Regions from separate parts of the Marinomonas sp. S3726 genome, predicted to be linked through region 1. Evidence: predicted binding sites of a transcription regulator. Region 1 holds the regulator's gene; each other region holds the start of a gene.

The links. The regulator sigma-54, encoded in region 1, starts transcription at its own class of promoters, with help from an activator protein. The targets are predictions, from matches to a motif close to TGGCACNNNNNTTGCTNT.
Region 2: a site for sigma-54 is predicted at 3,340-3,357, ahead of TW85_RS19835 (ammonium transporter). Genes of this name have one in related genera too.
Region 3: a site for sigma-54 is predicted at 2,493-2,510, ahead of TW85_RS01800 (amino acid ABC transporter substrate-binding protein). Genes of this name have one in related genera too.
Region 4: a site for sigma-54 is predicted at 3,664-3,681, ahead of TW85_RS22815 (ANTAR domain-containing protein). Genes of this name have one in related genera too.

Annotation. Positions count from the first base shown of each region.
Region 1 covers NZ_JXYC01000010.1:82,997-88,818, reverse strand. The annotation lists gene lptC (LPS export ABC transporter periplasmic protein LptC) at 1-474, shown strand, start outside; gene lptA (lipopolysaccharide transport periplasmic protein LptA) at 458-982, shown strand; gene lptB (LPS export ABC transporter ATP-binding protein) at 982-1,707, shown strand; gene TW85_RS09190 (RNA polymerase factor sigma-54) at 1,783-3,255, shown strand; gene ptsN (PTS IIA-like nitrogen regulatory protein PtsN) at 3,269-3,718, shown strand; gene TW85_RS09180 (HPr family phosphocarrier protein) at 3,727-3,996, shown strand; gene mgtE (magnesium transporter) at 4,009-5,361, shown strand; gene yjgA (ribosome biogenesis factor YjgA) at 5,368-5,822, shown strand, end outside.
Region 2 covers NZ_JXYC01000028.1:32,592-38,413, reverse strand. The annotation lists gene TW85_RS19850 (hypothetical protein) at 1-187, shown strand, start outside; gene TW85_RS19845 (LysR family transcriptional regulator) at 201-1,130, opposite strand; gene yjjG (pyrimidine 5'-nucleotidase) at 1,248-1,940, shown strand; gene TW85_RS19835 (ammonium transporter) at 2,016-3,227, opposite strand; gene TW85_RS19830 (PAS domain S-box protein) at 3,514-5,822, shown strand, end outside.
Region 3 covers NZ_JXYC01000004.1:134,138-139,959, reverse strand. The annotation lists gene TW85_RS01810 (amino acid ABC transporter permease) at 1-66, opposite strand, end outside; gene TW85_RS01805 (amino acid ABC transporter permease) at 77-1,252, opposite strand; gene TW85_RS01800 (amino acid ABC transporter substrate-binding protein) at 1,365-2,387, opposite strand; gene lrp (leucine-responsive transcriptional regulator Lrp) at 3,008-3,484, shown strand; gene recG (ATP-dependent DNA helicase RecG) at 3,488-5,563, opposite strand; gene TW85_RS01785 (hydrogen peroxide-inducible genes activator) at 5,609-5,822, opposite strand, start outside.
Region 4 covers NZ_JXYC01000039.1:70,400-76,221, forward strand. The annotation lists gene TW85_RS22805 (CmpA/NrtA family ABC transporter substrate-binding protein) at 21-1,424, opposite strand; gene TW85_RS22810 (ABC transporter substrate-binding protein) at 1,786-2,988, opposite strand; gene TW85_RS22815 (ANTAR domain-containing protein) at 2,985-3,575, opposite strand; gene TW85_RS22820 (LuxR C-terminal-related transcriptional regulator) at 3,795-4,499, opposite strand; gene TW85_RS22825 (HlyD family type I secretion periplasmic adaptor subunit) at 4,608-5,822, opposite strand, start outside.

The sequences.
Region 1 (5,822 bases):
AGTTTGGTACAAAAAAGTGAATTAGAATCTGCACCAGACTTTTTTTTAGAAGGTGTTGAAACAAAAACATTTAATATAGATGGCCAGTTGACAGAAAAGTTGTTAGCGAAAGAAATTAAACACTACCCAATGCAAGGAGAGTCTCATCTTATTGAGCCTATAGTAAGCAAAACTCAAAACGGAAGTATTTGGGTAGCTTCTAGCGAAACAGGCTTAATTAAAGATTCAAGTAACGACATATTGCTAAATGGTTCTGCTAAGATGACAAACCAATCAAATGAATCTGTACCAACTGTCATTACATCCAACAGCATTATTTATACAGATAAAGATCAAAGTATTACTAGCCTTGGCAAAGCCAACATCACATCAGCACAAGGCAATATTAAAGCAGACACTATCACTGCATTTACCAGCACAAATAAAGTAACCATGCAGGGATCTGTACGAGGAAGTTATGAACAAAATCGTTAAATGCTTATTTTTATTAAGCTGCACCATTAGCGCCACTTCTGGGTATGCGTTACCTGAAGATTTTCAAGAAACCATTGAAATCGAAGCAGATTCAGCCTTCATAGATAATGAAAAAGGCAATGCTATCTACATAGGCAATGTAAAAGTTAGCCAAGGCAGCATACTGATTAGTGCCAATAAACTAACCATTACTAGCTCAAAGTCCACTAACAAATACGACAAAATCTTTGCTAAAGGGACAGATGGTCAAGCTGCAAACTTTAGCCAACAAGTAGATATCGCTGGCAATATGGTTATTAGCCGTGGCACCAAAATTTTCTATGATAGCAGCACCTCTATTTTAGAAGTAGAAGGTGAAGGCTTTATTAAGCGAGGTGAAGATGAAATTGCAGCAGGCTTTATCCGCTACGACATGAAAACAGGCACATTCGAAGCAAAGAAAAACAAAGGTGGTCGTGTTTCCATGACATTACAACCCCAATCTAACACACCCCCTAAGGCTAATTAATGGCGATTCTAGAAGCTAAAAATTTGGCTAAGAGCTACAAAAAACGTAAAGTTGTTATTGATGTATCCATAGCTGTAGAGTCCGGCCAAGCGGTTGGCTTATTAGGGCCAAATGGCGCAGGCAAGACCACTTGCTTCTACATGATAGTTGGCATGGTTGCGAATGATGAAGGTGGCATTTTTATTGATGGCGAGCCAGTAACACATTTAGCCATGCATGCAAGAGCACAAAAAGGCATAGGCTACCTTCCTCAAGAAGCGTCCATATTTCGAAAAATGTCTGTTGAAAATAATATTGCCGCCATCTTGGAAACTAGAAAAAGTCTCTCCAAACAAGAAAGAGAGGAGAAGCTTGAAGAGCTTCTTAACGAATTCCACATTACACATATACGAAAGAATTTAGGCATGGCACTTTCTGGTGGTGAAAGGCGTCGTGTTGAAATAGCAAGAGCACTAGCTATGAACCCAAAATTTGTCTTGCTAGATGAACCTTTTGCTGGCGTTGACCCTATCTCTGTTGGGGATATCAAACAAATCATCAAACACCTTCAACAAAGCGGTATTGGCGTCTTAATTACTGACCATAATGTTAGAGAAACATTGGATATTTGCGACAAAGCTTACATAGTGGGCAATGGACACATTATCGCCTCAGGCAATGCGGAAGAAGTCATTTCGAATGAACAGGTAAAAAAAGTTTACCTAGGCGACAACTTCCGACTCTAGATCTTTCTCTTTTACTGAAAAAGGGAGTAATATGCATAACTCGTTCCAAATCATTCTTACAGAAAGTGTTTCACTATGAAGCAATCTTTACAGTTAAAAATTGGTCAACAACTGACCATGACACCTCAATTGCAGCAAGCCATACGTTTACTGCAATTATCTACATTGGACCTGCAACAAGAAATCCATGAATTTTTAGAATCTAATCCCCTTTTAGAAATGGATGATGATGACTTTAATGATACTAGTGTAGAAGAAAATACCGACAAAAAAGATAATGAAGCTAATTCAAATAGCCAAAATAATGATGAAGCAAGAGTAGAGTCTGAGTGGACAGAAAGCATCCCAGAAGAACTATCCATCGACAGCTCTTGGGATGATACTTATCAAAACTCCGCAGCAGCATCAGAAAGCCAAAGCTACGACAATGACTTTGATTTTGAGAGCAGAAATGCACCTTCAGAAAGCATCCAAGACCACCTGATCTGGCAACTTAATTTAACGCCTTTTTCTGAACGTGATATTGAAATTGCCTACTCTATTATTGAGTGCGTCCAACCTGATGGCTACCTAAGCATTTCTATCAATGAGATCTGGCAAGGCTTAATGCCACAACTTGAAGAATTAGAAGAGGACGAGGTATTAGCTGTACAACATAGGCTACAATGCTTTGACCCTGTAGGCGTTTGTTCAGCTGATTTAAGAGAATGCTTGCTAGTTCAATTACAAGCTTACAAAGAACACCCTCTTTACAAGAGCACTCACAACCTAATAAATCAGCACCTCGCTCTATTAGGAAGCAGAGACTTCACCCAGCTATCTCGCAAAACAAAACTAAAAGAAGAAGCCCTAAAGGAAGTTATTGCTCTAATACAGCAACTTAACCCAAGACCTGGTTCTCTTATCGATCAAGATGATACTGATTACGTTATTCCAGATGTTAATGTCAGAAAACGTAATGATATCTGGCAAGTTGAGCTTAACAACGATGCCCTTCCTCCCGTTAGAATCAACAAAACCTATTCATCACTTGCTAATAGCTCTAAAAAAACAGAGGAAGTGAACTACATTAAAAACTCTTTGCAAGAAGCCAAATGGTTTTTAAAAAGCATCCAAAGTCGGAATGAAACCCTACTCAAAGTAGCTAGCTGTATTGTTGAAAAACAAATAGATTTTTTTGAGCTAGGTGAAGAAGCTATGAAACCTATGGTGCTGCATGATGTTGCAGAAGAAGTTGGTATGCATGAATCCACGATCTCTCGTGTTACCACTCAAAAGTATATGCACACACCTAGAGGCATCTTTGAATTGAAATACTTCTTCTCCAGTCACGTAAGTACTGACTCTGGTGGAGAGTGCTCATCAACAGCAATACGAGCCATGATCAAAAAACTCATTACCGATGAACCCGCCAAAAAGCCTTTAAGCGACAACAAGCTTGCAACGGCATTGGCAGATCAAGGCATACAAGTGGCAAGGAGAACCGTTGCTAAATACCGTGAAGCAATGAACATCCCCCCTTCAAATGAACGAAAAAGACTAATATAAAGCGGAATAGAAAGTGTCATTAACTAACATTTTAAAACCAGAACTAGTAATCGCGAATCTTGCTACGACCAGCAAAAAAAGAACACTTGAAAGCATTGCTAATTTGGTAGGAGATAGACTTCATTGCGACAAAGAAGCCGTTTTTGATGCTTTACTGGCTCGCGAAAAACTTGGAAGTACTGGCGTAGGCCAAGGTATTGCTGTACCTCATTGCCGCTTGGAAGAAGCAAACCATACAGCAATGGTTGTTATCTCTTTAGAAAAGGCAATTGACTTTGACGCGATAGACCGCAAAAAAGTCGATCTAATATTTGCTTTAATTGTGCCGCCACAAGAATGTGATCACCACCTAAAAACACTAGGTCAGATTGCAGAATTTGCTCAGTCTCCAGAAAAGTTAGAGTCCTTAAGACAAGCAAATTCAAACCAGGCACTTTACGACACATTTAAATCATTGTTATAGGGACCAACATGTTAGAGCAAGAGATCACTATTATTAACAAACTAGGTTTACATGCCAGAGCAGCTGGTAAACTAGTCGAAACGACATCACGATTTTCATGTGATATTACAATAGATAAAGAAGGTCGCAATGTGGACGGTAAAAGCATCATGGCAATGATGATGCTAGCTGCCTCAAAAGGCACCAATATTACAATCAAAACCAATGGTGAAGATGAAGCTGCAGCACTTGAAGCCATAACAGCACTTATCAATAATCGCTTTGACGAAGAAGAATAATACCTAAACCAAATGGTTGAACAGGATACGCAACAACATCTGCAAACTGTCACAGACTCTCTTGAGTCCGGTGGCACTATGCAAATTAAATACTTACTTAATGGCGCCTTACCTGCGCAAGATGTCGCTCGCCTTCTAGAATCCTCACCGCCAAAAGAAAGACGCCTTCTTTGGGACCTCATAGAACAAAAGAATGAAGGTGAGATACTTCAATACTTAAGTGAAGACATTAGTGTTCAGTTCCTTAAGGAAATGGATACAGAGCAACTTGTTGCCGTAACAGAGCAACTTGAAAGTGATGACCTAGCAGACATACTACAAAACCTGCCTGAGACAGTCGTAGCTGAAGTACTCGCGTCAATGACGGCTCAAGACAGATCTAGAGTCGAATCACTCCTAAGCTACCCAGAAGACTCTGCTGGCGGCTTAATGAATACAGACACCATCACAGTTCGACCCAATATCACTATCGATATTGCATTTCGCTTCTTAAGGCGCCATGCAAGTCTACCTGACATGACAGACAGTTTATTAGTTGTCAGCCGCTCTGATAGATTTTTAGGCACTCTCCCTCTAACCAAACTTCTCGTTGCTGACCCCGAAGCTAGCGTACGAGATATAATGGAAACAGAGACAACGGTAATTGAAGCTAACGCTCCTGCTAGTGAAGTAGCCCAATTATTTGAAAAAATGGACTTAGTATCTGCCCCAGTAATTGACGAAGCTTCCGGCAAACTTTTAGGGCGTATTACCATTGATGATGTCGTCGATGTAATTCGAGATGAAGCAGAACACTCAATGCTCAGTATGGCCGGCCTTGATGATGACGAAGACACTTTTGCCCCCATCATGCAAACCTCTAAGCGTCGCGCAGTTTGGTTAGGCATTAACCTGATTACAGCTTTTATTGCCTCTTATGTAATTGGCCTTTTTCAAAACACAATTGATCAGGTCGTTGCTCTCGCCATTCTTATGCCCATTGTTGCCAGCATGGGCGGAATAGCAGGCTCACAAGTACTAACATTGGTTATTCGAGGTATAGCATTAGGCCATATAGGTGCAGCTAATACACGATGGCTTTTAAACAGAGAGATTGTCGTCGGCTTTTTAAACGGCATACTTTGGGCCATTGTTGTGGGCGCTTTAACTGCATATTGGTTTGACAACATTGAGATTGCCTATATCATAGCGGGCGCATTAATCATTAATTTACTGTTTGCCGCCCTTGTCGGCACACTCCTCCCTATTACATTAAAGCGCTTGGGCATAGACCCAGCTCTTGCGGGTAACGTAATACTCACTACAGTGACAGATGTAGTCGGTTTTTTATCCTTTTTAGGGCTAGCAACTATTTTTCTTATTTAGGCTCACATGACAGACTTTGATCAATTAGAAGACGACGAAAACTTTATTAGTAAAACTCAAATCAAGCGTGAAATGGAAGCGCTGCAAGCTTTGGGTAAGAAGCTACTTAATTTAAGTAAGGCACAGCAAAAAAAAGTTGAGATGTCTGACACCCTACGAGATGCATTAGCTGAAGCTGATCGTATAAAGAAGCATGAAGCCATGCGTCGCCATATGCAATATATCGGACGCATTATGCGCACAGAAGATCACGAAAAAATTGCAGCTCGCATTGAGTTATTTGATACAACTTCTGCCGCTCATAACAAAATGTTTCATCAACTTGAAAACCTACGTGACGCATTAATTGGCGAAAACAGTCAAAGTGTTTTACAAGAGTACCTAAGCGAAAACCCTGATGTTGATATTCAGCACTTTAGACAACTCATTAGACAAGCTCAAAAAGAAGTCAGTCAAAATAG
Region 2 (5,822 bases), on a different contig from region 1:
GTTTCTTGCCTTTGATTGGAATGAAGGTGTGATTACCGAATCTGGTTATGAGTTAGGAATAAATCATCAATTCTCACCACAATTAAACCTGTTTGCTAAGTATTACTATGAAAACTTGTGGCAGGATAATTTTACCTCTGACCGCATCAATGATGGTGCTATGCTAGGTGTTAATTATCTTTTTTAGATAAGTTTTTTTTCTAAGACAAACCTTGATCCCAAATAGGCGTATCTCCTCCTATCTCTTGTTGGAGAAATTCAATAAAGACTTTCACTTTAGCAGCGAGATGCCTACGTTCTGGAAAAATGGCATAAATGCCATGGATAGGTTGAGGGTAGTTTGTTAAAACTTGAGTAAGCTTTTTATTCACAAGGTCTGGCCCGACAATAAAGGTTGGCATGTTAGCTATGCCAAGCCCTGCCAAAGCGGCATCATGTAGGGCTTCAGAATTATTAACTCGATAATTACCTTTAGGAGTGACTTTAATAAAGTCATTCTCTTTTTTGTCTGCTTTTTTATGGAAAAGCCAATCTTGCCCTGCTCTAAAGTATGAATAATAAAGGCAGTTATGTTGGCTCAAATCTCTTGGGGTTTGAGGGATTCCACTATTTGATAAATAGGCATTTGAGGCGCAAATAACACTGCGACAAAGGGCTATTTTTTTTGCGACTAGACTGGAGTCTTCAAGCAACCCTATGCGTATGCCTATATCGAACCCTTGCTTGATAAAGTCTTGGCGTTTGTCATCCATGATCATTTCAATTTGAATGTCTGGATAAAGTGCGAGGAATTTAGGTATCAAATGACTAATGTAAAGTCTTCCAAAGGTCATGGGAACGCTAATTTTGAGTTTCCCTTTGGGTTTTGCTTGTAATCGACCCACCGCATATTCCGCCTCTTTTGCTAGGCTAATTGCCTGGCTTGCATAGTCATAATATTCTTCTCCTGCTTCTGTTAAAGTCAGGCTGCGAGTGGTTCGATTAAAAAGGCGCACACCCAAGTCACTTTCTAATTGGCTAATACGTTTGCTAACAGCTGATTTCGAAGTATTAAGTTGCTCACCCGCTTTGGAGAAACTACCCGCTTCTACTAGGGCAACAAAAATAGGTAAGGTATTAAAGTTCGACATTTGGCACCAAAGAAAATAAACATTGTTGAGATTATAGCAACAATATGTGTCATTAAATCAGGATTGTTAGTATTAAATCAGAATTATATACTGCATTTTTTAAGGAGTAAGATGTTAATGAAGTACCAATGGCTTTTGTTTGATGCCGATGAAACCTTGTTTTCTTTTGATGATTTCGCAGGCTTAAAAAAGCTATTTATTGACTATGATATTCAGTTCTCTGAACAGGATTATTATGAATATAAGGAGGTCAATAAGCCCTTATGGACAGCCTATCAGGAACAAAAAATTAGTGCGCAAACACTTAAAACAGAACGATTTAGCCTTTGGGCCGACAAGCTAGGAGTGAGTGCGAATGAGCTTAATTCTGGCTTTTTAAATGCTATGGCCCAAATATGTGCGCCGTTGCCTGGTGCTCTTGCGCTGTTAGAGAGCTTATCAAGTCGAGTTAATATGGCCATTATTACCAATGGTTTCACAGAGTTACAGCAAGCTAGGTTAGAGAATACAGGCCTAAAGCATTATTTTCAGGATGTGGTCATTTCTGAAGAGGTAGGCTTAGCGAAACCAGATGTGGCTATTTTTGAGCATACTCTGGCTAAGTTGAATCATCAGGATAAAGCCACTGTGCTCATGGTTGGAGATAACCCGCACTCGGATATATTAGGTGGAATGCAGGCAGGAATTGATACCTGTTGGTTGAATCACCATAATAAACCTGTGCCTGACAATATTGAACCTACCTATGAAGTGGCTAATTTAGATCAATTGAGGCGTTTGTTACTGGATGATGCCTTAACGAAGGCCTAATGCGCTTTGATGAGAAACGCCCTAGCAAGTAGGGCGTTTTAGTTAAGCGCTTTAAGTCGCTAATGACTGCTTCTTCTAGTCTTTATTCATGGCATTAATTTTATGGATAGAAAGGTCAGCACCGTTAAATTCATCTTCTTCACTGAGACGAATGCCTGTTACCGCTTTCATTACGCCATATACGATAAAGCCGCCTATTAGTGCTACAGCAATACCCGCGAGTGTCCCAATCACTTGAGACGCAAGGCTCACACCACCTAACCCACCCAATGCTTGGCTGCCAAAAATGCCAGCGGCGATACCGCCCCAAGCACCACAAATACCATGAAGAGGCCATACACCTAATACATCATCTACCTTTGGCATTTTTTGTTGGATAACAACAAACAACCAAGTGAAAAGGAAGCCTGCGATAGCGCCTGCTATCAATGCGCCAATTGGGTGCATGACGTCTGAGCCCGCACATACTGCCACTAGACCTGCTAATGGACCGTTGTGGATAAAGCCTGGATCTTTTTTACCAAAGACCATAGCACTCAAGATGCCGCCAACCATGGCCATTAGGGTGTTTACAGCAACTAAGCCGCTGATACCATCAAGTGTTTGAGCAGACATGACATTAAAGCCAAACCAGCCTATGCATAAAATCCAAGCGCCTAACGCAAGGAAAGGAATATTAGATGGGGCAAATGCCATTAGCTTACCACCACGCATTCTGCCATTACGTGAACCTAATAGCATGATAGCTGCAAGAGCTATCCAACCACCGACACCATGAACAACAACTGAACCTGCGAAGTCATGAAAACCGTAACCAAATTGATTTTCAAGCCAAGCTTGGAAGCCATAATTACCATTCCAGATGATGCCTTCAAAGAAAGGGTAAACCAGACCAACTACCATGGCTGATGAGATTAACATAGGGTAAAACTTAGCGCGCTCCGCTACACCACCAGAAATGATGGCAGGGATAGCTGCTGCAAATGTCATTAAAAAGAAGAACTTAACTAGCTCGTAGCCATTGTTTTGAGCCAAAGTTTCTGCACTTGCAAAAAAGCTAACGCCGTAGGCAACTTGGTAGCCAACGAAGAAATAGACCACAGCAGAAACGCCAAAATCTGTCATAATTTTGACTAGCGCATTTACTTGGTTTTTGTTTCGTACTGTTCCAACTTCTAAGAAGGCAAAGCCTGCATGCATGGCGAAGACCATAATGGCGCCAAGTAGAATAAACATAGTGTTTGAACTTGAGACGAGTATCTCAACAGCACTGTTAATAGGTGTCATAGGTTTTCCCTTGCTTTATTTCGGTGCGCAAAAAGTATTTTTGCACTTATTTTTATCGTTTTTTGTTTTGGTTTGGTGCGTCTTTATTGTTTTGGTGCACTCTGGGGCATATTTTGCAATTAGTGTGCCCAATGTGCTTTTTTGGTGCTTTTGAGTTATTTAATGCTTGTTGGTAGGGCGTGGCGTTAAAAAGTTATGCTAAATCAAGATATATTGAAAAAAGGAATAAAAGCGGGCTCTTGAGTTTGGTAAGCTGTTTGTCTCAATAAGTGGGCGAGGTTAATGGATGTTGTTTGGACAAGTGTCCCAATTGCTGAATCGAGCGACAAGTAAATCTATTAAGGCGTGGTTGCCTAACTATGGCGTTGCTTTAGTTGTTTTGCTTTTAGGTATTCCTGTCGCCAATTACCTTGCGCAGCAACAGGGGATAAATAATGCGAAACGAATTGAATTTGATTTAAACCTTCAATTACAGAACTATAAGAAACGGCTTCAAGATGAGTTTCGTTATTATGAATATGCACTGACAGATTTGCAGGCATTGGTGAATAGCGTTGAAGACAACATATTGACCCAACAACATTTTAAAAAGTTTTCAAAAGCAAAAAACTACTCTCGAGAATTTCCCAATATAACCAGCTTTGGCATTGTTAGGTTTGTTCCTCGTAATGATAAACAAGACTTTGAAAAGTGGATGTCAGAACAACTTGGTAGCAAATACATTATTACCCCAGCACGTGAAGATGCTGAAAACTATTTTGCTGTCCAGTATACGAATGCCCCACTCGAACAATCCATGCAAGGTTATAATTTTGCTTTTAATGCTGTGAGTCATGAGTCGGCATTAAATGCGGCTTTACATAATAACTTTCAAATCACACCTCCTATCTTTTTTAAGAAAACAGCTTCAATTGATGAAAGAGGATTCCTGATTTTTTTTCCTATGTATAAAGAGTCCCGTTATACACAGGCAAATGAGTTTAATGAAAGGGATTTAATCGGTTGGAGTTACGCTAAGTTTTTGGGTAAAAATCTAGCGCAAGCAATTGGTATAAAGTCTGGCGCTTTGGCTTTTAGTATGCGTGATGTTACTAATTTGAATGACCAAGTGTTTTATCAACAAAAGGTGGCTGACCCAACAAGGTATAAAGTAAGTGCTGATCTTAATTTTTATAATCGAAGCTGGCACATAGAGCTAGTTGCAGGACAAGATTATATTGATGCTATGCACCTTGTTGATGAGAGTAGTGTGCAAAAAACTGTCTTAGCTGGCGCACTTCTTTTTTCTGCGGTTATCTTCTTTTTAATCACGTCTTTAACCAGACGTCGACAAGTTGTTCGCCAGAGTATCCGACTTAATTCTATTTTAACCAGTGTAAATGAAGCCATTATTAGCCTAGATAATGATGATTGCGTACTTAGTTGGAACCCAGCCGCAGCCTTGCTTTTTGGTTATAGTGAAGAGGAGTCCTTAGGTCGCTTTTTGCCCGCTATGATATTACCAAATGATAAATGGGCCGAATATGATATGGGCAAAGGCTTTATCGAAAAAGGTCAGTCTTACAATATTCTAGACACCCAAAGACTACATAAGGATGGTCGCTTACTCTCTTTAGGTTTACATGTGACTCCCATGATTGACAGTAAAAATCGCCCAATGGGAATGACAATTGCGGCAGTTGATATTAGCCATATGAAGCGAGCTGAGAAAGCACTACAGCGTTCTAATGAAGAATTAGAAGAAGTGGTTAGACTAAGAACAGAGCAGATGAAATCTGTGCTGAACCTACAATCTGGCATTCTCAACAGTACTGCCTTTGCCGTAATAGCAACAGATCTAGAGGGTTTGGTTACCTTTATCAATCCCGCGACTAAATTCTTATTTCAATATACAGAACAGGATGTCATCGGCAAACCAGATAGCGTGCTGTTTGCTGATGAACTTGGTGTTGATTATCCCACTTATTATAGCCAAGGCTCTCAGTTGGCGAGATATATGAAGCGTACCCTGATTGAAAATGAGCTATTACACAGGGGTAAGCAGCAGCATAATCATGAAGATCAGGAAAGAATCTTTTTACGTAAAGACCTCAGCCAATTTCCAGGTAACTTAAGTGTGAGCTTGATCCATAACGATCAAGGGGAAAATATGGGTTATCTTGCCATAGTGACGGATTTAACTCGGCAAAAGTATCTAGAGTTTGAATGGCAACTTGAAAAAGTATCGACTCAAGCAACGTCTGATGCTGTGTTTTGGATGGATGAAAGAGGAGATATGATTAAGGTTAACCAAGCGGCTTGTTTAGCGCTTGGCGTCGAGAGCCAAATGCTGCTTGGCCGTAAGTTATTCGATATTTTCCCAGATCACTCTTTTAGTTGGTGGCAGCCTTATCAGGTCGAATTACAGAAATCGAAAAAAGTATGGTTTGATACCAGCTTTGTGAATAATCAAGGTGAAGAAAAGCATGTATCAGTCAATGCTAACCTAATTTATTTAGATGGTAAGGAGTACGTCCACCTTGTTGCACGAGACATTAGTGACAGGCTTAAAAAAGAGCATGAATTAGCCAGAGCGAAAGACAGAGCCGATATTGC
Region 3 (5,822 bases), on a different contig from region 1:
TGCCACTGCACCAACAGAATTTACTGGTGGTGGAAGGCTTGGAGATGGTTGAAATATCTTCGCCATGATTCGCCCCCTAGCGCTCAGTTAATGACATTTTTTTGTTATACCAGTTCATGAATATCGAAATAGTCAAACTTAATGTTCCGTAAACCAGCATACAAAGCCCAATGTTTTCAATCGCTTGACCTGTTTGGTTCAGCGTTGTACCCATAACCACAGCAACTAATTCTGGGTATGCAATTGCAGCCCCAAGTGATGAGTTTTTCGCTAAGTTAAGGAATTGGCTAGTAAGTGGAGGAATGATAACGCGTAGCGCTTGAGGCAAAACAATTAAACGTTGTGTCAAACTGTCTTTAAGACCTAAAGAACGAGCTGCTTCAGTTTGTCCCCAGTTTACAGACAAAATACCTGCACGCACTATTTCAGCAATAAAGGCACCGGTATAGGTAGAAAGTGCAACAAGTACTGCAACAAATTCTGGGGGTAGAACCATACCACCTTTAACGTTAAAACGACTTTTTTGAGGAAGATCGAATTCAATAGGGAAGCCAGATACAACCAAAGCGAGTAGGGTAATGACTATGATTAGGCCTAGAGAGGACCAATAAGCTGGAAACCAAAGACCTGTAATAGTTTGACGCCTTTTCGCCCAAATAATTAGTGCAATAGATGCAATAATCGATATAACAAAGCCTGCGATAACAATACCAAAACCATCTTGAAAGATAGGGTTTGGAGAGTAGATACCACGTTTGTTTAGGAAGAAGTCACCGAAGATTATACTGTTTTTGGGTATAGGCAAGGTTGCTAGAACCGCAAAATACCAGAAAAACATTTGCAGCAATAATGGAATATTACGCAGCGTTTCAACATATACCGTTGCTAAGCGCGCTACTAACCAGTTATTAGAAAGACGAGCTAAGCCCATCACAACACCAATAATAGTGGCTAGTATAATACCCATTAAGGAAATAACGACGGTATTAATCAGAGCAACAATAAAGGCGCGTCCATAGGAATCGGCTTCAGTGTACTCAATAAGGTGGATAAGAATGGGAAATCCAGCAGGTTGGTTTAAAAATTCAAAACCAGTGGAAATACCTTGATTTGCTAAGTTGGCTTGTAAGTTACTAAATAGGTAATAGCTTACGAAAACAACCACAGCTAGAAGCACAACTTGAAAGATAATGGCGCGGGTGCCGGCATCATTCAAAAGGCTTTTATTACTTGAAGTAGTATTATCGCTCATCTTGGTTCAGGCAATCGAAATGCTCGTCAGATGTGTAAAGAAAGGGGGGAAAGATTCAGCGGCTCAAAGCAGAGCCGCTGAATAGATACCCGAAGCAGGTAGCTTGTAGGTATTAACGTACTGGTGGCGCGTACATTACACCACCTTCAGTCCACAGTTTGTTAATTCCGCGTGGAAGACCTACTGGAGTAGATGGACCAACGTTACGCTCGAAAACTTCACCGTAGTTACCTACTTGAGCAATTACATTGTAAGCCCAGTCAGCAGAAAGGTTTAGTTGAGCACCCATGTTACCTTCAGCACCTAGAAGACGCTTGATACCTGGATCTTTCGTTTCTGCTTTGATCTTAGCTACGTTTTTAGAGCTAATACCCATTTCTTCAGCATTAACCTGTACAAACATTGCCCAAGTTACAATATCTTTCCATTGGTTGTCGCCATGACGAACAACAGGACCAAGTGGCTCTTTAGAAATTGTTTCATCTAAAATAACGTGTGCATTTGAATCAGCTAGCTTAGAACGGTGAGCAGCAAGACCTGATTTATCTGTTGTGAATACATCACAACGACCTGAAGCATATGCAGCTAGAGCTTCGTCTGCTTTCTGTACAACAACTGGAACGTATTCTAGTTGGTTCTTACGGAAGAAGTCAGCCATGTTTAATTCTGTTGTTGTACCTTGTTCTGTACAAACTGTTGCACCGTCAAGTTCAAGTGCAGAATTAACACCTAGATCTTTACGTACCATGAAACCTTGACCGTCGTAGAAGTTAACAGTTGTAAAATCTAGACCTAGAGAAGTATCACGTGTGTAAGTCCAAGTAGTGTTACGAGATAGAACGTCAATTTCACCTGATTGAAGCGCTGTGAAACGTTCTTTCGCAGAAAGAGGAGTAAATTTAACTTTTTGAGCATCACCGAATACGGCTGCAGCAGCTGCACGACAAGCATCTACGTCGATACCAGTCCAGTTACCATTAGAATCGGCATTTGAGAAACCAGGAACACCTTGGCTTACGCCACATTGAATAAAGCCTTTTGCTTTTACATCGTCAAGCGTACCAGCAGTTGCACCAGCACTTACAGTTAGAGCAACAGCTGCAGTAGAAATTAACTTACCCACGTTAGATTTCATCTTATTTTGCCTCCCAGGCGTTTTGATTGGTCGTAATTTTTAGACATAGATTATTGATATTTACTTGTGTTCAAACTCAATTCTTTTAGAGAGTTAAATTCTTCAACAGCAATTCTTAGGCCAAAATTAACTTATTATTTTATTTTGTTTTATTACAGCCGAATATTCTGAATGCATTCGACTGGCCTCTATAGAATTACTGTTTAAGGTACTGAGTCAAGAGAAAACTAACAAAATACCTGTGCATTTTGAGTAGATCCTGCTTTTTTATAGTTTTTATTTATCAACTAACCTTTAACCGATAAAAAAACTGAATTTAAATTCAAAAATAAACCTTTCATCTAGTAAGGGTTAAGTTAAGACCAAAATTTCAAAAAAGCACCAAAATGGTTCGTCGAATCTTCTAAAAATGTCTTTTTGCACAGAATAATTGTCTGTTTTGAGCCATCACTCAGGACTTGAAAATGTTATTGTTTTACTTTGTCTGCTTAAAAGTGAAATATAGACGCTCTAAAACTGAAGCTAAGATCAATAAATACAAAGATTTGTAATTTTTGTTGTTCGCTGAGCGCATGCTAAACTAGCGTAAGACCTTGTTTGAATGGGGAGATTCAACAGAGATGGATAATTCGCCTAAACCGTTAGATAGGTTAGATCGAAAAATATTAAGAGAGCTACAAGTAAACGGCAGATTATCTAATGTGGAGTTAGCTAGTCGTGTGGGCTTGAGTGCGACACCTTGCTTAGAAAGGGTGCGCCGTTTAGAACGTAATGGCTATATCACAGGTTATTGCGCTTTAGTCGATCCTCGTAAAGTAGAAGCGGGTTTATTAGTATTTGTAGAAATTCGCCTTAAAGCCACATCACCAGAAGGTTTTAATGAATTCAAAGCATCCATTGCTAATATTCCTGAAATCTTAGAGTGCCACCTTATAGCAGGTGATTTTGAATACCTACTAAAGGCTCGCGTGCCAGATATGGATGCATATCGCCAATTATTAGGTGAAACCTTGCTAACGCTTCCTCATGTGCGAGAGTCACGTACCTATGTTGCAATGGAAGAAGTGAAAAACACCACAGTAGTTAACATTCTCTAAGCTTTAAACATTTAGATAATGCTCAATATTCGGCAGCCACCTCTGTAACAGGGGCGAAATGGCTTCCGGGTGGTTGTGGTATAAGCGCTGTGCTGTGGCTTGTACTTGATCAAGTAAACCCTTATCCCTTTGTAAGTCTGCGACTTTAAACTCCATCAAGCCTGTTTGCCTAGAGCCTAATAATTCACCTGGCCCTCTCAATTCTAAGTCTTTCTCCGCAATCTTAAAGCCGTCTGAGGTTTCTCTCATCGTCGAAAGCCTAGCTTTGCCTTGTTGACCCAGCGGTGTTTTATAAAGCAAGACGCAATGGCTCGCCGCAGAACCTCGTCCAACACGGCCACGAAGCTGATGTAACTGAGCCAAACCAAGTCGTTCTGGGTTCTCGATCACCATTAAACTGGCGTTTGGTACATCAACCCCAACTTCAATCACAGTGGTTGCCACTAAAAGCTGTAGCTCTCCTGCTTTAAAGCGATTCATTATGTCTGCTTTTTCTTGAGCCTTTAAACGGCCATGAACCAAGCCAATAGATAAACCTTGTAACTGCTCGCTGAGCATAGTGGCAGTATCTTCTGCAGCTTGGCATTGCAAGGCATCAGACTCTTCAATCAGAGTGCAGACCCAATAAGCCTGTTGGCCTCCCTGACACGCCGCTTGTACCCGAGAAATTACCTCATCACGCCTTTGATCTGAGACCACAATCGTTGTAACAGGTGTTCGGCCAGGAGGTAGTTCGTCGATAATTGAGCAATCAAGGTCAGCATAGGCAGACATAGCCAAAGTACGAGGAATTGGAGTGGCTGTCATGATGAGTTGATGGGGCTGTAATTGGCCATTCATGCCTTTTTCCCTTAACGCCATCCTTTGATGCACACCAAACCTGTGTTGTTCATCAATAATGGCCAGAGATAAGTTATGAAACTCAACACTGTCTTGAAAGAGTGCATGGGTGCCGACCACTATTTTGGCTTCGCCAGACGCGATTTTAGCCAGCTCTTGCTCCCTTTGTTTTCCTTTTAATTTGCCTACCATCCAAGCGACTTCTATCCCTAATGGTTTAAACCACTGGCTGAAATTCACCAGATGTTGTTCGGCTAAGATTTCTGTTGGTGCCATGACAGCCACTTGTAAATCTTGAGCCACAAAGACGGCGGCTGTCATCGCGGCAACCAAGGTTTTTCCTGATCCTACATCGCCTTGAATCAGACGTAACATAGGGTGACCTTTTTTAAGGTCGTCTAGAATCTCACTCACCACTCTGTTTTGTGCGTTTGTTGGCGAAAAAGGTAAGCTTTTTAATAGCTTATCCATAATTTCGCCCGGTTCATTTAAGCTGATAGAAAGGTCTTCTTTGGCTTTAAACTTCTTACCAATCAAACTTAATTGATGGGCTAATAGCTCTTCAAACGATAAACGATACTGGGCTGGATGTGAGCCTGCTTTTAGCTCTTCGATATTAGCATCGGTCGGAGGTTGATGCAGGTAACGCACAGCATCGTAAAGAGCAGGTAGCTGAAAATCTTGGCGAATTTGCTCTGGTAACCACTCTTGTAAATTGTAAGGTGATAAATGCTCTAAAGCTTGTTCACATAAGAGCCGAATCTTGTTTTGCGTGATGCCTTCGGTCAAAGGGTAAATCGGTGTAAGTCTGTCATCTTCAGCTTGCCAGTCGTCACTCACAAGCTGATATTCTGGGTGGAACATTTCCAGCCCAGTGCTGCCTCGTCTTACTTCACCGAAGCAGCGTATGGCTTTACCGGCTTCAAACTGCTTTTTCTGGCTCGCATTAAAATGGAAAAAACGCAGACATAGTGAGCCAGAGTCATCGCGAATACGGCACACCAAGCTACGGCGTTTTCCCATTTGCACTTCACAACTGGCAACCTTACCTTCTACTACTATTTCGTCACCAAATTTAAGCTGACCAATAGGGAGCACACGGGTTCTGTCTTGATAACGAATTGGCAAATGGAAAATTAAATCCTGCAGCGTTTCGATATGCAGCTTCTGTAACTTCTCAGCCAGTGCCGCACCGACACCTTTAAGTTCAGTAACAGCAACACATTCAAGCGAATCCATAGGGCTCCTTATAAAGCGAGTTTAAACTATCAAAGATAGGCTGAATTAGACTGGGAAATGCTGATAAGCATCACGAATAGACTGACTCAACGCATCAATGGCCTGCGGACGAGGAAAGCTTGCACGCCAAGCCAATGCCACAGTACGTTTAGGCGCTGGATGAGCAAAGGGGCGAATTTCTAGCAGGTCCGAATTGATATTAGTGGCGGCAGATTTTGGCAATACAGTCACGCCTAAACCAGAAGATACCATATAGCGT
Region 4 (5,822 bases), on a different contig from region 1:
TGAGAGTTAAAACAAAACAATTAAGGGGTTTGAGAACCTTTCAATCCAATGTTTAGACTTTCTAAATACTTGTTCGGGTAACGTCCGTCATAGCTAACATGGTCGATAAATTCATTTTGCTCAGGCTTAAATCCTGTCTCAGTTTTGAAGTCAGGGAAGTCAGATGCATCCATAACACCATCTTCAATTAAAGATTGAGCAGCTTGTGCGTAAATATCAGGACGATAAACCTTCTTCGCCATGTCCATGTACCAAGCATCAGGCTTAAAGCTATCTATCTGACCCCAACGACGCATTTGAGTCAGGTACCAAATGGCATCACTATAGTAAGGATAAGTAGCGTTATAGCGGAAAAACACATTAAAATCAGGCACTTCACGAACATCACCTTTTTCATATTCAAAGGTGCCTGTCATACTGTTAGCAATAACATCGTAATCAGCGCCAACATATTCACTACGAGATAAGATCTCTACGGCTTCTTTACGGTTAGCGTTATTATCCTCATCCAACCATTTCGCCGCACGAATCAAGGCCTTTACCACATGTAAATGAGTGTTTGGGTATTCATCCGCCCATGCCTGACTTACCCCAAAAACTTTCTCAGGGTTGTTTTTCCAGATTTCATAATCTGTCACAACTGGCACACCAATGCCTTTAAAAACAGCTTGCTGATTCCAAGGCTCACCCACGCTATAACCATAAATGGTTCCTGCTTCCATGGTGGCTGGCATTTGCGGTGGAGGGGTTACTGATAAAAGTGCATCTGCAGAAATTTGGCCACTTATGTCACCTTTAGCCGGTGCATAAAAACCAGGGTTAACACCACCGGCTGCAAGCCAATATCTCAGTTCATAGTTATGGGTCGATACCGGAAATACCATCCCCATATTAAATGGCTTACCTTGGGCTTTATAATCTTCAATCACAGGCTTTAAAGCACTGGCACTAATAGGGTGAATGTATTTACCTGAAGCATCTTTTTTAAGATGAGGTTTCATTTGCTGCCAGATTTCGTTTGAAACAGTAATACCATTACCGTTTAGATCCATACTAAAAGCCGTAATAATATCCGCTTGTGTGCCATAACCTAGCGTTGCTCCTAAAGGTTGTCCAGCCAACATATGAGCACCATCTAGCTCACCATCAATCACTCTATCTAATAACACCTTCCAGTTTGCCTGTGCCTCTAAAGTGACATACAGATCTTCATCTTCGAAGTAACCCTTTTCATAAGCAATGGCTAAAGGTGCCATGTCAGTTAACTTAATAAAGCCAAACTTTAAATCTTCTTTTTCTGGATCGCCAATACTGCTCGCAAGAGACAAGGAAGGCAGCAAAACAGCGGAGACTAGCGCGGCTTTCACTGCTTTAAGTGGAAAGCGCTTGGGAGTAGATAATGTGACTCTAGATGCTTTATACATGTTTTACTTCCTATTAGTTTCTAAAATTTGGACAACAAAAAAGGCGCAAGCAATACCTAAAATAAATTAAGTATCGCTGGCGCCTTTGCCTTTAATCCCATCATCTTTAATGGGTGTCTCATAAGATTTAAATAAATTATGAGTACTGTTTGTTATCGTGAAATCGTCGTTAACTTCTTAATAACTTTAAATTAATTTCTTGATATTAATAATGCACTTGCCATGCCAAAAAACTTAAACCCTTGTTTTCTATTATAAAGTTCAGTTTTAGTCTCATTATTTCGTCACTATGAACTCGATATCAGTAACAAAGTGCACTATTAGTGATTTTTATTATCGTCAGATGCACACGAATATAGCGTTAGTAGATTAGCCCCTTATCTAAACCATCAGGATGAATAATGGTTTCACCCGCTAAAGAGCTTTCAAACCATTTATTGCTATTAAATGAAGGGTTCCTATAAAGGTGCTCCCCTTCAACCAACCCTAATGCTTTAAAGTATAAATCTTGACGACACACTTGGTTGATCACCTCTGTCACCTCAAACTTATACCCCAGCTCTTGCCAACGAACCATCTGAGACATGAGCCAAAGAGCATATTCAGGATTAGGTCGATTTACTTTAGCTCCCGAAAATGTCTGATACGCCTCTTTGGGCCAAGCAAAGTTACCCGCTGGTTTAACCGCATTAAAACCATATCTTAATCCATCTGGGTCACAATCTAGATACTCTGGTTTTGCCAAGATGGTTAATAAATCTTCTTGATTAGCTTCATTATCAACCCATGAACATGCCTGATGTAAGGCATTAATAAGCTTAAGATGGGTTTCCTGATTTTCATCTTGCCACTGAGAGTTAACCGCAAAAACCTTTTCTGGTGTACTCCCCCAAAGGTCATAACCTGTCATCAACATATGGCCAACACCCTGTTGCACCGCTAAGCTATTCCAAGGCTCTCCCACACAATAACCATCAATTTCACCCTTAATAAGGTGACTGATCATTTTGGTTGGTGGTATTACCAAAATTTGAACATCTTTATCCGCATCTATACCTGCTCTTGAAAGCCAATCTCTAAGTTGATAGGTATGCGATGAGTAAGGAAACACACTGGCAAAACGAATGTTTTGCTCAGGTTTATCCATTAATAGCCGACGTAATGCTATGCCATTTCGAATTTCGGCGCCATGATTAGCATAGTCATTCATTCGTTGAAATAGAGAGTTAGATACCGTTATGCCATTACCATTTTGGCTCACGGTAAAACCAGTTTGCATAGGTGCTTTGATAGGTGACTTTAGAGATGTCTTAACAGCACCAACGCCTAAGGTGGTTGCTATCGGCATGGCTGCTAACATATGAGCGCCATCTAAAACATTAAATGCTACCTTGTCCCGAATACTTGCCCAAGAAGCTTCTTTATGTAGCTTAACACTCACACCAAGCGCTTCAAAAAAACCTTTTTCTCTAGCAATAACAAATGGTGCACAATCAATAAGAGGAATAAAGCCAATATTAATATCTGTCATGGTATTTGGCCCTTTACTGTCTGTTTCAATCACTTTATTTCTCCCATCAAATCCATCACAGCAATGACATTCTGCGCAACGTCTGCCATACGTTGACTCCGATCCATAGCCAACTTACGCAACGCTTGATAAGCAGCAGCTTCATCACAGCCCTGACTTTTCATAATTAGGCCTTTTGCCTTTTCAATTAACTTCCTATCCTCTAGTTGTGTTTTTACGGATTCCAACTCATTCCTAAGCGCTTGAAACTCCCTAAAACGCGCAACAGCAACCTGAACAATCGGTTTTACACGATTAGTTTGCAGACCATCTACAATATAAGCACTTACACCCGCTCTAATCGCCGCCTCCATATGCTGTTCATTTTCTTGCTCAGAAAACATTAAAATAGGTCTAGGGTTATCTTTGGTGAGACGAGACATATTCTCTAAGGTATCTCGATCTGGACTATCTACATCTATGATGACAATATCAGGTTGGTAACGTGTTACCGCTTGATTAAGCCCTTGTGCATTTTCAAGTCGCCTTATCACTCGATAACCATTATCTGTCAGTGCTTGCTCAACAATCGCTGCTCTTGCAGGCTCATCATCAACCAGCATTACGGTCAGTTCTGTCACTTTCTTTTCTCCTAGGCATGCACCTTATTCCGCCGTTTAGAGCAAACAATAAGAAACACCTATGCCATAAACCTCATTCGGGATTAAAAATGCAATTGTTAAGCCATTTAAAGAAAGTGGCCATAAAGGCGTCTAAAATCTGAGAAAAGTTAACTAAAATCGAGTTTTGAAGGGAGTTTTTTATCTAAAGCAGGTACTAAAACGAATTTTATGCACTGCTTAATCATGATGAGAAGAGTTTTGCACCAAAAGAGCGACCGAAAGTCTGTCTTTTAATTCTAGCTTCTTAAAGATAGCTGTCAGGTGAGCTTTTACCGTGCGATCAGTGATATCTAGGTCTTGTGCTATTTTCTTATTATTAAGACCTTGGCCAACAAGTTTTGCTACATCCATTTCACGCTGGCTTAATTGAGATAAAATCTCATCATTTTTAAGGCGTTTATCATCACCTCGTCTTTGCCCACGATTTTGTCCATTAGGCGCAGAAGAGGCTTTGCGCGCAGACTCATTAATCAGGTTTTCAATAAAGGTTTTACCACCCCAAATCTCACCGGTTTCTACCACAGATAACACTAAGGCTAACTGCTCAACACCAATAAAAGGCGCACACTGACCGTTAACACCCTGTGAAAACATTCTTAATGCCGCGCTTTGACTTGTTTGATTTGGAAAAGCAATGATCTTAAGTTCAGGAAACAGGTTTCTTACCGTTACAACATGTTCAACCATGGAGGTAAAGTTTTCATCATCAAGATGAATAAAGCAAAAAGCAATAGGCTCAACGGTTTCTGAAAGCGCCGCTCGCGTTTCATTCAATGATGCAACAAAGCTCATTTCATATTGATTTGAAACAACTTTTTGCCAATGCGCAATCACAACAGGATCCGTATTCCAACACACTATTTTCAATTCTTTATCTACCATCAAATTGTCCATACATATTATTTATTCTACTTTCCATGTAATGTAATAGTGTTAATTTTCGTTTCAAAATGAATAGCTTAGACAATATTATTGTTATGAAATGGTAACTTACCTTTCCCTTAAGGCATTCTGTTTCGCTTTTAGGATAGGTTTGAATAAATAATCTAACAGGCTCTTTTTACCCGTAATCACATCAACAGTTGCTTGCATGCCAGGAATGATTGGTAGATGAGCCTCTTCCGTGCCAAGAAAGTTTTTATTCGTCCTTACTTTTACCAAATAAAAGCTGTTCCCTTCTTCATCAATAATGGTGTCAGCACTGATATTATCAACGGTGGCAGTCAATCCACCATAGATGGCAAAGTCATAAGCAGACAGCTTAACAATTGCGACTAATTCAGGTTTGATAAAACCAATATCTTCAGGGCGTATCTTCGCTTCAATCAATAACGAGTCTTCTAGTGGCACTATCTCAACCAAACTTTGACCAGGTTGAATAACACCACCCACAGTATTAATTTGAAGCTGCTTTACTATCCCTTTTACAGGAGATCTCACCTGTGTCCTTAATACCTTATCCTCTAAAGAAACACTCGCCTCTTTGATCTTATCTAGCGTGGTTTGTACTTTCGTTAATTCTTCCTGCGCTTCTGCTCTAAACTTAGCACTACTTTCTAAAAGCTTAGTTTTCGCTTCAACTAAGGAAGACTCAGCCCTAGGTAACGCCAACTGACTCGCCTTCATATCCCCTTCCATTTGGTTTACTTGGCGTTCTAATTGCAATAATTCAACCTTAGATACAGCACCTTGCTCAAATGCAGGGCGGGTAAGGCTTAACTCTTCCTGAGCCAATTCATAACTGGTTCTTAGGTTATCTAACTTGGCACTTAATTCGACAATTTCTTGTTGCTTCTGGGCAACTTGCTGTTCAAAAACAAACTGATTAGTACTTAAGGATTCAGAACGGTTTTGATACAAACGCAACTCACGATCAACCACTTCTGGATACAAAGCCCTTAAGTCAGCATCAAAGCTTGGCTCACTACCATTCGCTTCGGCTCTTAATCTAGCGGCTCGAACGGCTAAGTTTATCCCTTCTGCCTGCTGTTCACGCAAAGAGGATACTGCCGCTGTATTTTCGATTGTCATCAATAACTGATCACGCTCTACATTGTCACCAGTCTCAATGTGAATTTCTTTTAAAATACCGCCTTCAAGGTTTTGTACGATTTGCACCTGACTTGATGGAATTACCTTACCTTCACCCACAGTCACTTCGTCTAGCTCGGTATAGTTAGCCCAAAGGCCACCGAACACAACAAA